Linked DNA regions of Luteolibacter yonseiensis. Each later gene encodes a partner of the first gene's protein in a complex. Links are inferred from orthologs where the notes say so. Each region holds a gene or a part of one and is shown on either strand. Other genes may lie near its edges.

Region 1 (5,153 bases):
GGAAAGCCCTTCATCGCCGGTCGGGAAAGGACCGGAACCGACGCGGGTGGTGTAGGCCTTGCAAACGCCGATCACGGATTGGATGGCCGTGGGTGGCAGTCCGGTGCCGGTGCAGGAGCCGCCGGACGTGGTATTGGACGAGGTGACGAAGGGATAGGTGCCGAAGTCGATATCCAGCAGGGTGCCTTGGGCTCCTTCAAACAGGATGGACTCTCCGGCTTTCCACGAGGAGTGGAGAAGGGGAATCGTATTGGTGACGTGCGGACGGAGTCTTTCGAACGCCGTGTAAACCTCCTCGATGACCTCCTCCGCCTTGAAGATCGTCAGATCGTAACGCGCGAGCACCTCGTTGGCTTCGGCGACGCGGCGGGTGATCTGTTGCTCGGTGAACTCCCGATCAAGGAAATCCGCGACGCGCAGGCCGCAGCGGTTCACCTTGTCCGCATAGGTCGGGCCGATGCCACGCCTGGTGGTGCCGATCTTCTGGTCGCCGAGAGCGGCTTCGCGGGCGGCGTCGAGTTCCTTGTGGAATGGCAGCACGACGTGGGCGCGGTCTGAAATGAGCAGTTTTTCCGGAGTGATGGAGATTCCCTGGCTCTCGATGCGTTGGATTTCCTGGACGAGTCCGACGGGATCGATGACCACGCCGTTTCCGATGATGTTCTTCTTCGAGTCCCAAAGAATGCCGGAAGGCAGGAGGTGGAGCACGTATTTGGTCCCCTTGGCGATGACCGTGTGGCCGGCGTTGTTTCCGCCTTGGCCGCGCACGACGACATCGGCGTCCTCCGTGAGATAATCGACGACCTTGCCTTTGCCCTCATCGCCCCACTGGAGGCCAACAATGATAGTGTTCATTTGAAAATTTGAATCTGAAATATGAAATCCGGGGCAGATACGGGTGTTCCGCTCTTTGTCCGGGATCCGGGGTTTATTGCTTCGTGCTTTCGATCAGCTCGGCGAATTCCTCGAAGAAATAACTCGCGTCGTTCGGGCCTGGAGCGGCTTCGGGGTGGTATTGCACGCTGAAAACAGGGAGGGTCTTGTGACGCATGCCTTCCACTGTGCCGTCATTCAGGTTCACGTGGGTGACTTCCACATCGTCCGGCAGGGAGTCCGGATCGACCGCGAAACCGTGGTTCTGCGAGGTGATGGAAATTTTTCCGGAACGGAGATCTTTCACCGGCTGGTTTCCGCCGCGATGGCCGAACTTGAGTTTGAAGGTGTTTCCCCCAAAGGCGTGGGCGAGCAATTGGTTTCCAAGGCAGATGCCGAAAATCGGTTTTTTTCCGATGAGCTGTTTCAACTCCTCGTGGATGTAGCCGAGGGCGGACGGGTCGCCCGGTCCGTTTGAGAGGAAAACACCATCCGGATTTTTCGCCAGAACCTCGCTGGCGGTGGTGGTTGAGCTGACAACCTCCACTTCGAAACCTGCCTGGCGTAGGCGGCGGAGGATGTTGTATTTCAAGCCGAAATCGAATGCCACGATGCGGTGGCGCACCGGTGGGAGGTCGCGATAGTTCCCGACTTCGCCGGTCATCGCGTTCGGCAGCATCCATTCGCGGGATTCCTCTTCCCAGAGGTAGGATTCCGGGGTGGAGACTTCCTTCACGTAGTCCATACCTTCCATGGAAGGCGAGGCTTTTGCGGCGGCGATGGCGGCCTCGCAATCGAGTTCGGTCGTCACGCAGGCGCGCATCGCCCCGCGTGAACGGAGGTGCTTGGTCAACGCGCGGGTGTCGATTCCCTCGATCCCAAGGATCTTGTGCTCAGCGAGATACTCGGAAAGTGGCTGGCTGGAGCGCCAGTTGGACGGCACTTCGCAGAGTTCTTCGATGACAAAGGCCCGGATGTGGGGTCCTGCGGACTCCGCGTCATCCGCGTTGATCCCGTAGTTCCCGATCTGTGGGTAGGTCATCGAGACGATCTGTCCACGGTACGACGGATCGGTGATCACCTCCTGGTAACCCGACATCGAGGTGTTGAAACAAATTTCTCCGGTGGTGGTTCCCGTGGCTCCGAAGGCAGTTCCTTCGAAACAACGTCCATCTTCAAGGGCTAGAATAGCGGTAATCGGCACGGCGGCGGCAGGCTAGGCAGGCGATTCCGACGATGCAAGCGAATGCTCATTCCCGGGAGCGGGTATCGATAAAAATGGTGACAGGTCCGTCATTGATCAGGGCGACTTTCATGTCAGCACCGAAGATTCCCCGGCCCACGGGCTTGCCGGTTTCCCGGGACACGGCTTCGCAAAATTTTTCATAAAGCGGCTCGGAGACCAAGGGTGCGGCGGATTTCAGGAAAGAGGGCCGGTTTCCCTTTTTTGTGGAAGCGTGCAGGGTGAACTGGCTCACGACGATGATTTCGCCCCCCGTATCGGCCACGGATTGGTTCATTTTTCCTTCCTCATCGGAGAAAATCCGCATGCGGGCGACCTTGCCGCTGAGCCAGCTCACGTCCTCGGCCGTGTCACCCTCCTCCACTCCGAGCAGGATCAGAAGGCCGGGACCGATGGAGGAAATGAGCTGGTTATCAACCGTTACGGAAGCTTCGAGGACGCGCTGGAGGATGGCTCGCATGTATTGAAATCGGTGGTGTGGCGATTTTTTTACGATCAATAGGCGTTCCTGCGTCTCTGTTGGATGATCCTCACATCGAGATCGTGCGCGCTGACTTCGGCTGACTTGCCTGAAGAGGCCGGAGCGGTGAACCGTTTTTTTAGAAATTTGACTAAGATTGTCCCGGCTTCCGCCTCCAGGGTGTCCCCGTTGTTGAGTTCCTTGCAGACCGAATAAATCCCGAGGTCCTGCAGCTTTCCCAGTTTCTGGTCCAGAATCATAGGGGCCGCCAAGTGATCCGAAGAAAGGCTTTTTGAGTCCTCCTTTACAACGACTTCCAGGAAGTTGAAGAGGGTGTAATCGTCATAGTCGCTGATGCGCCGGTTCCGGATACCGCACAAGTCCCGGACCAGGTTTGCCACGGATTCGTCCTGATTTTCGCCCAGTGGGGTGTGGAGGAGGGTTTTCATTCGGTCGTCCTTGGATGGACAACAGGATGAGAAAAGAGGTGAAGGTGGCAATCATGGATTAAAAGTTAGGGAATTTTCAGTCGTTTTTTTATCCCATTTGAATCATCGTCGCCCCCCGCACATGGCAGCCGACACCAAACCAGCACCCGCATTCCGAAAGACCGCAGAGCTCCAGCAAGGCGCTTCCACGGTGGATGATGTGACACGCGCGCTGCCGCACGCGCTGGGGCCTGAGAAGTCGTTGTTGTCCTCCATCCTTCAGGACCCTCAGGAATACATCGGCGTGGCGATCGAGGAGAAGCTGACGGCGGATCATTTCTACCTGCCGTCGCATTCCACGCTTTTCACGTTCCTGATCGAAATGTTCGAGGCCGGGCATGAGATCGAGCTGGTCTCTCTGGTGCAACGGTTGCTGGACCGCGGTCTTCTGGACCGGGTGGGCGGCCCTTCCTCGTTGACGGATCTCTACACCTACGCACCCAGCCCGGGGCATTTCCGCCACCACCTGAAGTTCGTGAAGGACAAGTTCGTCCTGCGCGCGATCATCCAGAATTCGAACGAAGCCATCGCCCAGGCCTACGACGCGCCGGATGAGGTGGAGGCACTGCTTGATTCGGTGGAGGCGAAGGTGCTGGCCATCCGCGAGGGATCGGAGACGAACAAGGCTCCAACCATCAAGCAGTCGGTCAACGAGGTGATCGAAAAATTCCAGGCCTTGCTCGCCGGGGAAAAGGACGCGCAGGGCATCAAGTCCGGCTTCGAGGAGCTGGACCGCATGTGCAACGGCATGAAGGCGGGCGACATGTTCGTCGTCGCGGCCCGTCCGTCGATGGGCAAGACGTCGTTCATGATGAACATCGTGGAGCACGTGTGCATCACGGAGGGGAAGCCGAGCATGGTTTTCTCCTGCGAAATGAGCGCGTTCCAGATCGTGCAGCGGGTCATTTTCTCGCGTGCGAAGTTCGCGATGAGCCAGCTTTCCCGTGGCTACACTCCCACGAAAGGAGACCTGCAGCGGATCCAGCGTGCGGCGGTCGAGACCGCCGCGGCGAAGCTTTTCATCGACGACACCCCCGGCATCACGATCAACGAACTCCGTGCGAAGGCGCGCCGCAAGAAGCGCGACGAGGACATCCAGTTCATCGCGATCGACTACCTCCAGCTCATGAAGTCCCGGACCAAGCAGGCCGAGGGCTCGCGGGAGCGGGAAATCGCGGAAATTTCCGCAGGCATCAAGGGGTTGGCGAAGGAACTCGGCATCCCCATCCTGATTCTCGCCCAGCTCAACCGGGGTCCGGAAAGCCGGACCGGCAAGAGCCTCGGCGTGCCGCGGATGTCCGACCTCCGGGAATCCGGCTCCATCGAGCAGGACGCCGACATGGTCGGCCTGCTCTACCGGACCGCCTACTACGCCGAAGATGCGGAGGAAAAAGAAGCGGAAGCGGGCAAGGCGGAACTGGTTCTGGCGAAAAACCGTAACGGTGAAACCGGCCATATTCCGCTGACATTCGTAGCGGAACTCATGCGCTTCGAGACCGGCGCTCCGGCGCGTGAGGAGGGTTGACAGAAGTCAACCCGGGTCGGCTGAAGGTCGTTCCTCCTCATGTCCTATCGCTGTCGATTCAGTCTTCACCGATCTGATCGGTGGGCATCTGGAAGCGCGGCGCCGGTGGTTTGGCAAAAACAGCGAATCAACCATTTTTCAACGTCGTCTCGAGCCCTCGCAGGTTGCGAAGGCTCCCAGTGTCTTTTTTAGTCCTGACCCTGCCAATGGAATTTGCCGGATTCGAGGTCGATATCACCAAATTGCGAGGAGGTGAATGCGATGGCGAGCACCGGGCCTTTCAATTTGGAATAGTTGGCGGACCTTCCGAAATAATGGATGAACGGATGTTTCACACGGTATGGCCCGAGTTTCGCATCTTTATAAGGGTTGATCTTCCAAATGAGATCGCCATTCGGTTTTTTCGCGATGATGGTTCTCCGATCACTTTGGAGTTCGTAGGTGAAACCTGTTTTCTTGTCCGTGATGCGGATCGGATACAAGGCGTATTGGAAATGCAGTTTGCGGGTGAGGAGGAGGTCTTCCTTGCTCGTGCCATTTTTCAACGCGGTCCGGTCGGCCTCG
Region 2 (6,238 bases), on another replicon or contig:
CATGTTCATGCTGGGCTCGATCTATTTCGCGCTGGTCGCGGGCGACATCGTCGCGAAGGAGAATGAAGATGGCAACCTGCGCATGGTCTTCGCCCGGCCCATCAGCCGGCTTCGTTTGCTGGGCGTGAAATATGTCGCCACGGCGATCTACACCTTTTCCTTCGTCTTCTTCGTCGGCATCACCGGTTACGGAATGGCGGTGGCCGCCGTCGGACGGGCGGGCGGTCTTTTCGTCATGGAGCCCCAGATGAAGGTCTTCGCCGCCTATCCGGACTGGTGGGAGGGCGCGGCCAGGCTTTCACTGGGCGCGGCGGGCATCGGCATCAGCATGATCACGCTGTCGTCCATCGCCTTCATGTTCTCCTGCTTCAGGATCAAGCCCGCCGCCGCGACCATCGTCACGCTGAGCATCCTCTTCGTGGATTTCATCCTCCAGCGTTTCCCGTTTTTCAAACCCTACGAAGCCTACTTCGTCACCTGGCGCATGAGCGCCTGGGTCTTCCTCATGGAACAACACCTCTCATGGCCGAAGATCATCGAATCCTACGCCTTCTTGTTGGGACTGAACACGACGCTTTTCATGATCGGCTGGCTGTCGTTCCAGACGAGGGATTTCAAGACTTAGGGCGGATCATTCATTTACCAGAGATCCATCATTTTCAGATAAGATCTCTTCTGCCTCCATATCGGATCGCGTTTCCCGCCCGCCGCGGCGGGACAGCCTCTCGGCGGTCGTCGCTTCAAGGAAGTCCAACCGTTCCCGGGATTCGTCTGGTGAGCCTTCCAACAAACTTTCAAACCAACCTTCTGGAAACTGACGGTCACCCGGGAGGCTTTCGAAGTGTGACAGCAGCCATTCGCCCGCCTTCTCGGGATCAATTCTTGCAAAGCTCGATGTGATCATGCCCAAGGATCCTTCTTCGATTGCGGAAACGACCGTCAGCGCGTCCGCACCGCTGTCAACCAAACCGAGAGCAGGATCAGCAGAGACCTCCAAGGCGTCGGAACCACCTGATCCGGGCTCGAGCCTTTTTGGTTTTTCAACTCCCACATGTTCCACGATCCATCCGCTCCCGCCCAACAATTGGTCGATGGAACCGATCGTGATCGCCATTGAGTCCGTAACACCGGTTTCCGTCGGGAGATCGGCAAGGGGTGGCTGAATGACCCCGGAACCGATGATGATTTTCAGGCCTTCGGTGGCAGGGCGGCGTTCCTTTTTGTCAGGGATGCCATCACCGTCATCATCCTTGTCGACGGCGTCGTTTTTCCCGTCGCCATCACGGTCTTTATCCAACTTGTTTTTGATACCGTCGCCATCGATGTCATTCTCGTTTGCGGCGTCGTCGTTCCTGCCATCGCCGTCGATGTCCAATTCCTGCGGCGAGTCGTTGGCAAAACGATCCCCCACATAAAGCCCCTTGAACGGACCACGGCGGCAGACACCACCATCCACATTCCGGTCTTTTCCGTTGGGGATGCCGTCGCCATCCACGTCCGTGTCGTTGATATTTGCCACGCCGTCCCCATCCAGGTCCGCCGCTGCCACACGGGTTCCGGCAGTCGCAAGACCTGCGGTGAGAAGTGTCGCCAGCGCGACACTGGCGAGAGGCTTGAGGAGGGAGGGTTTCATGGCGTCCGGCAGGCTGCTAGAAAGCAACTTGCTGCCTGCATCATGGATGCCCCGGGTGAGTGCTGTCGATTTCAAAATAACACCATCCCCGGGCCCCGGCCTGCGGATTTCAAGCGTGATACTCCTGGATGCTCTTCACCGTGAATTCCTTCTCCTTGAGCGAGCGCATGGCTTTCACGGATGCTTCCGCGGCGGCGAGGTTCGTCGCGTGGGAGATCTTCTGGGCGATGGCGGTGGAGCGGATGAGGATCTCGTCGGCGCGGGACTCGTGGGTGCTCGGGGTGTTGATGATGAAGTGGATCTCGCCGTTCTTCATCATGTCGATCACGTTCGGACGGGCCTGCTCGAGAACCTTGTAAACCCGGCTGCATGGAATGCCTTCGGCGGTGAGGCGGGTGTGGGTGCCACCGGTGCTGTAGACCTTGTAGCCGAGTTCCACCAGGTCGCGGGCGACCGCGACGGCGCGCTCCTTGTCGCGGTCCGAGACGGAGAGGAAGACATTGCCCGAGGTGGGCAGCGGGTTGAAGGCGGAGATCTGGCTCTTGGCGTAGGCCATGCCCCAGTCGGCATCGATGCCCATCACCTCGCCGGTGGATTTCATTTCCGGGCCAAGGACGATGTCGATGCCGGGGAAACGGTTCCACGGGAAGACGGCTTCCTTCACCGAGAAATGCGGCGGGATGATCGTCTCGGTGTAACCGAGGTCCACGAGTTTCTCACCGACCATGACCTTCGCCGCAAGCTTGGCGAGGGAAACGCCGGTCGCCTTGGAGACGAATGGCACGGTGCGGGAGGCACGCGGATTCACCTCGATGACGTAGAGCTGCTCGTCCTTCACGGCGAACTGGATGTTCATCAGGCCGCGCACGTTGAGTTCGCGGGCGAGGTCGATGGCCGCGCGGGTGATTTCCGCCTTGATTTCGTCCGAGAGGGAAAACGCGGGAATGACACAGGCGGAATCGCCGGAGTGGATGCCGGCCTGCTCGATGTGCTGCATGATCGCGCCGACCACGGAGGTTTCGCCGTCGGAAATGCAGTCCACGTCCACTTCGGTGGCGTTGTCGAGGAAACGATCCACCAGCACAGGGCGCTCCGGCGAGGCGATGACGGCCTCGCGCATGTAGCGGGTGAGTTCGGAATCGCAATAAACGATCATCATGCCGCGGCCGCCGAGCACGAAGGACGGACGGACCAGCACCGGGTAGCCGATGCGGTTGGCGATGACGAGAGCCTCCTCCTCATTGGTCGCGGTGCCGGCTTCGGCTTGTTTGAGATTGAGCTTGTCCAGGAGGGCGGAGAAGAATTTGCGGTCCTCGGCCTGTTCGATGGATTTCGGCGAAGTGCCGATGATCGGGACACCGTGGCGTTCGAGGTCCGCGGCAAGGTTGAGCGGAGTCTGGCCGCCGAACTGGACGATGACGCCGTGCGGTTTTTCCTGATCGCAGATGTTCAGCACGTCCTCGAGGGTGAGCGGCTCGAAGAAGAGCTTGTCCGAGGTGTCGTAGTCGGTGGAGACGGTCTCGGGGTTCGAGTTCACCATGATGGTCTCGTAACCCAATTCTTTGAGGGCGAAAGCGGCGTGCACACAGCAGTAGTCGAACTCGATGCCTTGGCCGATGCGGTTCGGTCCGCCGCCGAGGATGATGATCTTCTTCTTGTCCGACTCGCGGGCTTCGTTCTCGTCGCCGTAGGTGGAGTAGAAATAAGGGGTGTAGGCCTCGAATTCCGCCGCACAGGTATCCACAAGGCGATAGGTCGGGATGATTCCCTTCGCCTTGCGCTCGGCGCGGATGGTGTCTTCGGTCGGGATGTCCACCATCGCCGGTTCCGGCTCGGGACGGGGAGGCGCACCGGCGGGCTGGTCGGTCTCGCCGTGGATGGAAACGTCGTGAATGGCGGGTGCGTGGGCACGGGCCTTCGCGATCTGGCGGTCCGAGAAACCGAGCTTCTTCGCACGCTTCAAGTCGAGCGTGGCGAGTTGCATGCCCTCCTTGGCAATCTGCTGGAGGTGGCCGAGGAACCATGGGTCGATGGAAGTGGCGTCCTGGACTTCTTCCAAGGTCCAGCCATGAACGAACGCGGTTTGCAGCCAGAAAATGCGCTCGGCATTGGGAATCTGGAGCTTGCGGGTGATTTCCTCCTTGGTCGGAGCCAGAGGCTCCTTGCTGTCGAAGCCGAATCCCCAGCGGCCCGTCTCCAGAGAGCGCAGGCACTTCTGCATGGACTCCTTGAACGTGCGGCCGATGGACATCGCCTCACCGACGGACTTCATGGAGGTCGTCAGGACGGAATTCGCGGTCGGGAATTTTTCGAAGGTGAAACGCGGGATCTTCGTCACCACGTAGTCGATGGTCGGCTCGAACGAGGCGGGTGTCTCGCGGGTGATGTCGTTCGGCAGTTCGTCGAGCGTGTAGCCGACGGCGAGCTTGGCGGCGATCTTCGCGATGGGGAATCCCGTGGCCTTCGAGGCCAGCGCGGAAGAACGCGAGACACGCGGGTTCATCTCGATGACGATCATGCGGCCGGTTTTCGGGTCGGTGGCGAACTGGATGTTCGAGCCGCCGGTCTCCACGCCGATCTCGCGGATGACCGCGAAGGACGCGTCACGCATGATCTGGTACTCGCGGTCCGTGAGGGTCTGGATCGGAGCCACGGTGATGGAGTCGCCGGTGTGGACGCCCATCGGATCGAGGTTTTCGATCGAACAGATGACCACGCAGTTGTCGGCGCAGTCACGCATGACCTCCATCTCGTACTCTTTCCAGCCGAGCAGCGATTCGTCGATGAGCACCTCGGAAACCGGGGAAAGGTCCAGCCCGCGGGTGATAATCTCCTCATACTCCTCGCGGTTGTAGGCGATGCCGCCTCCCTGGCCGCCGAGCGTGAACGCCGGGCGGATGATGAGCGGGAAGGTGCCGATTTCCTCGGCCACCTTCTTCGCCTCGTCCATGGTGTGGGCGATGCCCGAGCGCGGCATGTCGAGGCCGATCTTGATCATCGCTTCCTTGAAAAGGTGGCGGTCTTCGCCCTTGTCGATCGCGTCCGGCTTCGCACCGATCATGCGGACGCCGTATTTTTCCAGCACGCCGGACTTGAAGAGCGACATGGAGGTGTTCAGCGCCGTCTGCCCGCCGAGCGTCGGCAGCAGGGCGTCCGGTTTCTCGCGGATGATGATTTTTTCCACCACATCCGGCGTGATCGGCTCGATGTAGGTGCGGTGGGCGAACTCCGGATCCGTCATGATGGTCGCCGGATTCGAATTCACCAGGACCACCTCGTAACCCTCTTCCTTCAATGCCTTGCAAGCCTGCACACCGGAATAGTCGAATTCGCAGCCCTGGCCGATGACGATGGGGCCGGAGCCGATGACGAGGATTTTGCGGATCGAGGTGTCTTTGGGCATGGTCGTGAGAAGGTTCGGGAAACCGCCGCCGGGCGGCTAAATTTCGAGGTGTGTGGCAGGGTTCTCGCACCTTGTAAAGGGCGGGATGCGGGTAAGATAAGCCTTAAATAAATTTTTTACGCCCCCCCGGGCATGCTTGGGCACCAATCTGTCCCCATGGGGTATGGGGAGCCCGCTCCATGGCTGGCCACGGAATCCCGTGATCCGCACTTTTCCTCACCCTCCGGGTTGCAGCCCGCGGACGGATCGTCCAAGCTCGCCGCCATGTGGACCACCGTGCGCGAATTCGAGGACATCCGTTATGAAACGACGGATGAGGGCAGCATTGCGAAGATCACCATCAACCGGCCGGAAGTCCGCAATGCCTTCCGCCCGCTGACGGTGAAGGAAATGCTCATCGCCTTCGACCTCGCCCACGAGGATCCGAAGGTCGGCGCCATCATCCTGACCGGTGCCGGAGACCTGGCCTTCTGTTCCGGTGGCGACCAGAAAGTCCGTGGCCACGCCGGCTACATCGGCGAGGACGGCATTCCCCGCCTCAACGTGCTGGATCTTCAAAAGAAAATCCGCTCCCTGCCGAAACCGGTGGTCGCCATGGTCGCCGGATTCGCCATCGGCGGCGGACATGTCCTGCACATCGTGTGCGATCTCACCATCGCCGCGGACAACGCCCGCTTCGGCCAGACCGGCCCGAAGGTCGGCTCCTTCGACGGAGGCCTGGGTTCCAGCTATCTCGCCCGCATCGTCGGCCAGAAGAAGGCCCGCGAAATCTGGTACCTCTGCCGCCAGTACGACGCCCGACAGGCGCTCGACATGGGCCTCGTCAACACCGTGGTCCCGCTCGCGGACCTGGAAAAGGAAACGCTCCAGTGGTGCCGCGAGATGCTCGCCCACTCGCCGCTCGCCCTGCGCTGCCTCAAGTCCGCCCTGAACGCCGACTGCGACGGCCAGATGGGTCTTCTCGATCTCGCCGGAAACGCCACCCTGCTCTACTACATGAGCGAGGAAGGCCGCGAAGGAAAACAGGCGTTCATTGAAAAGCGGAAACCGGATTTCTCGAAATTCCCGCGCGTGCCGTGAAGCTCGCCCAGCCAAGTCTCCTTGAACGTTCTCATCGCAACACGACTGGAGGATCATCGTCGCGATCCATCGTCCTCAATTTCTCTGGAAAAAATGAAAGCCACCCTGCGGGCTGAATTCGG

What was found.
Region 2: the proteins of carA (region 1) and carB are in contact, whole or in part, in a solved structure (PDB 1KEE), measured with the Escherichia coli proteins. The link is inferred for Luteolibacter yonseiensis from one-to-one orthologs.

What each region holds. Positions count from the first base shown.
Region 1 is NZ_JAENIK010000013.1:111,715-116,867, reverse strand. What follows is about bases 1-2,789. They hold carA (glutamine-hydrolyzing carbamoyl-phosphate synthase small subunit), read right to left. Parts: upstream 2,072-2,789; coding sequence 929-2,071; downstream 1-928. Other genes in these bases: JIN84_RS20875 (hypothetical protein), read right to left, coding at 2,612-2,789; dtd (D-aminoacyl-tRNA deacylase), read right to left, coding at 2,124-2,576; JIN84_RS20890 (adenylosuccinate synthase), read right to left, coding at 1-855. In the rest of the region: more of JIN84_RS20875, read right to left, coding at 2,790-3,025; dnaB (replicative DNA helicase), read left to right, coding at 3,147-4,589; JIN84_RS20865 (hypothetical protein), read right to left, coding at 4,778-5,153. UniProt on the Escherichia coli protein: Small subunit of the glutamine-dependent carbamoyl phosphate synthetase (CPSase).
Region 2 is NZ_JAENIK010000004.1:468,525-474,762, forward strand. The notes cover bases 1,543-5,416. They hold carB (carbamoyl-phosphate synthase large subunit), read right to left. Parts: upstream 5,037-5,416; coding sequence 1,743-5,036; downstream 1,543-1,742. Other genes in these bases: JIN84_RS03560 (hypothetical protein), read right to left, coding at 1,543-1,633; menB (1,4-dihydroxy-2-naphthoyl-CoA synthase), read left to right, coding at 5,301-5,416. Outside these bases: JIN84_RS03555 (ABC transporter permease), read left to right, coding at 1-625; more of JIN84_RS03560, read right to left, coding at 632-1,542; more of menB, read left to right, coding at 5,417-6,116. UniProt on the Escherichia coli protein: Large subunit of the glutamine-dependent carbamoyl phosphate synthetase (CPSase).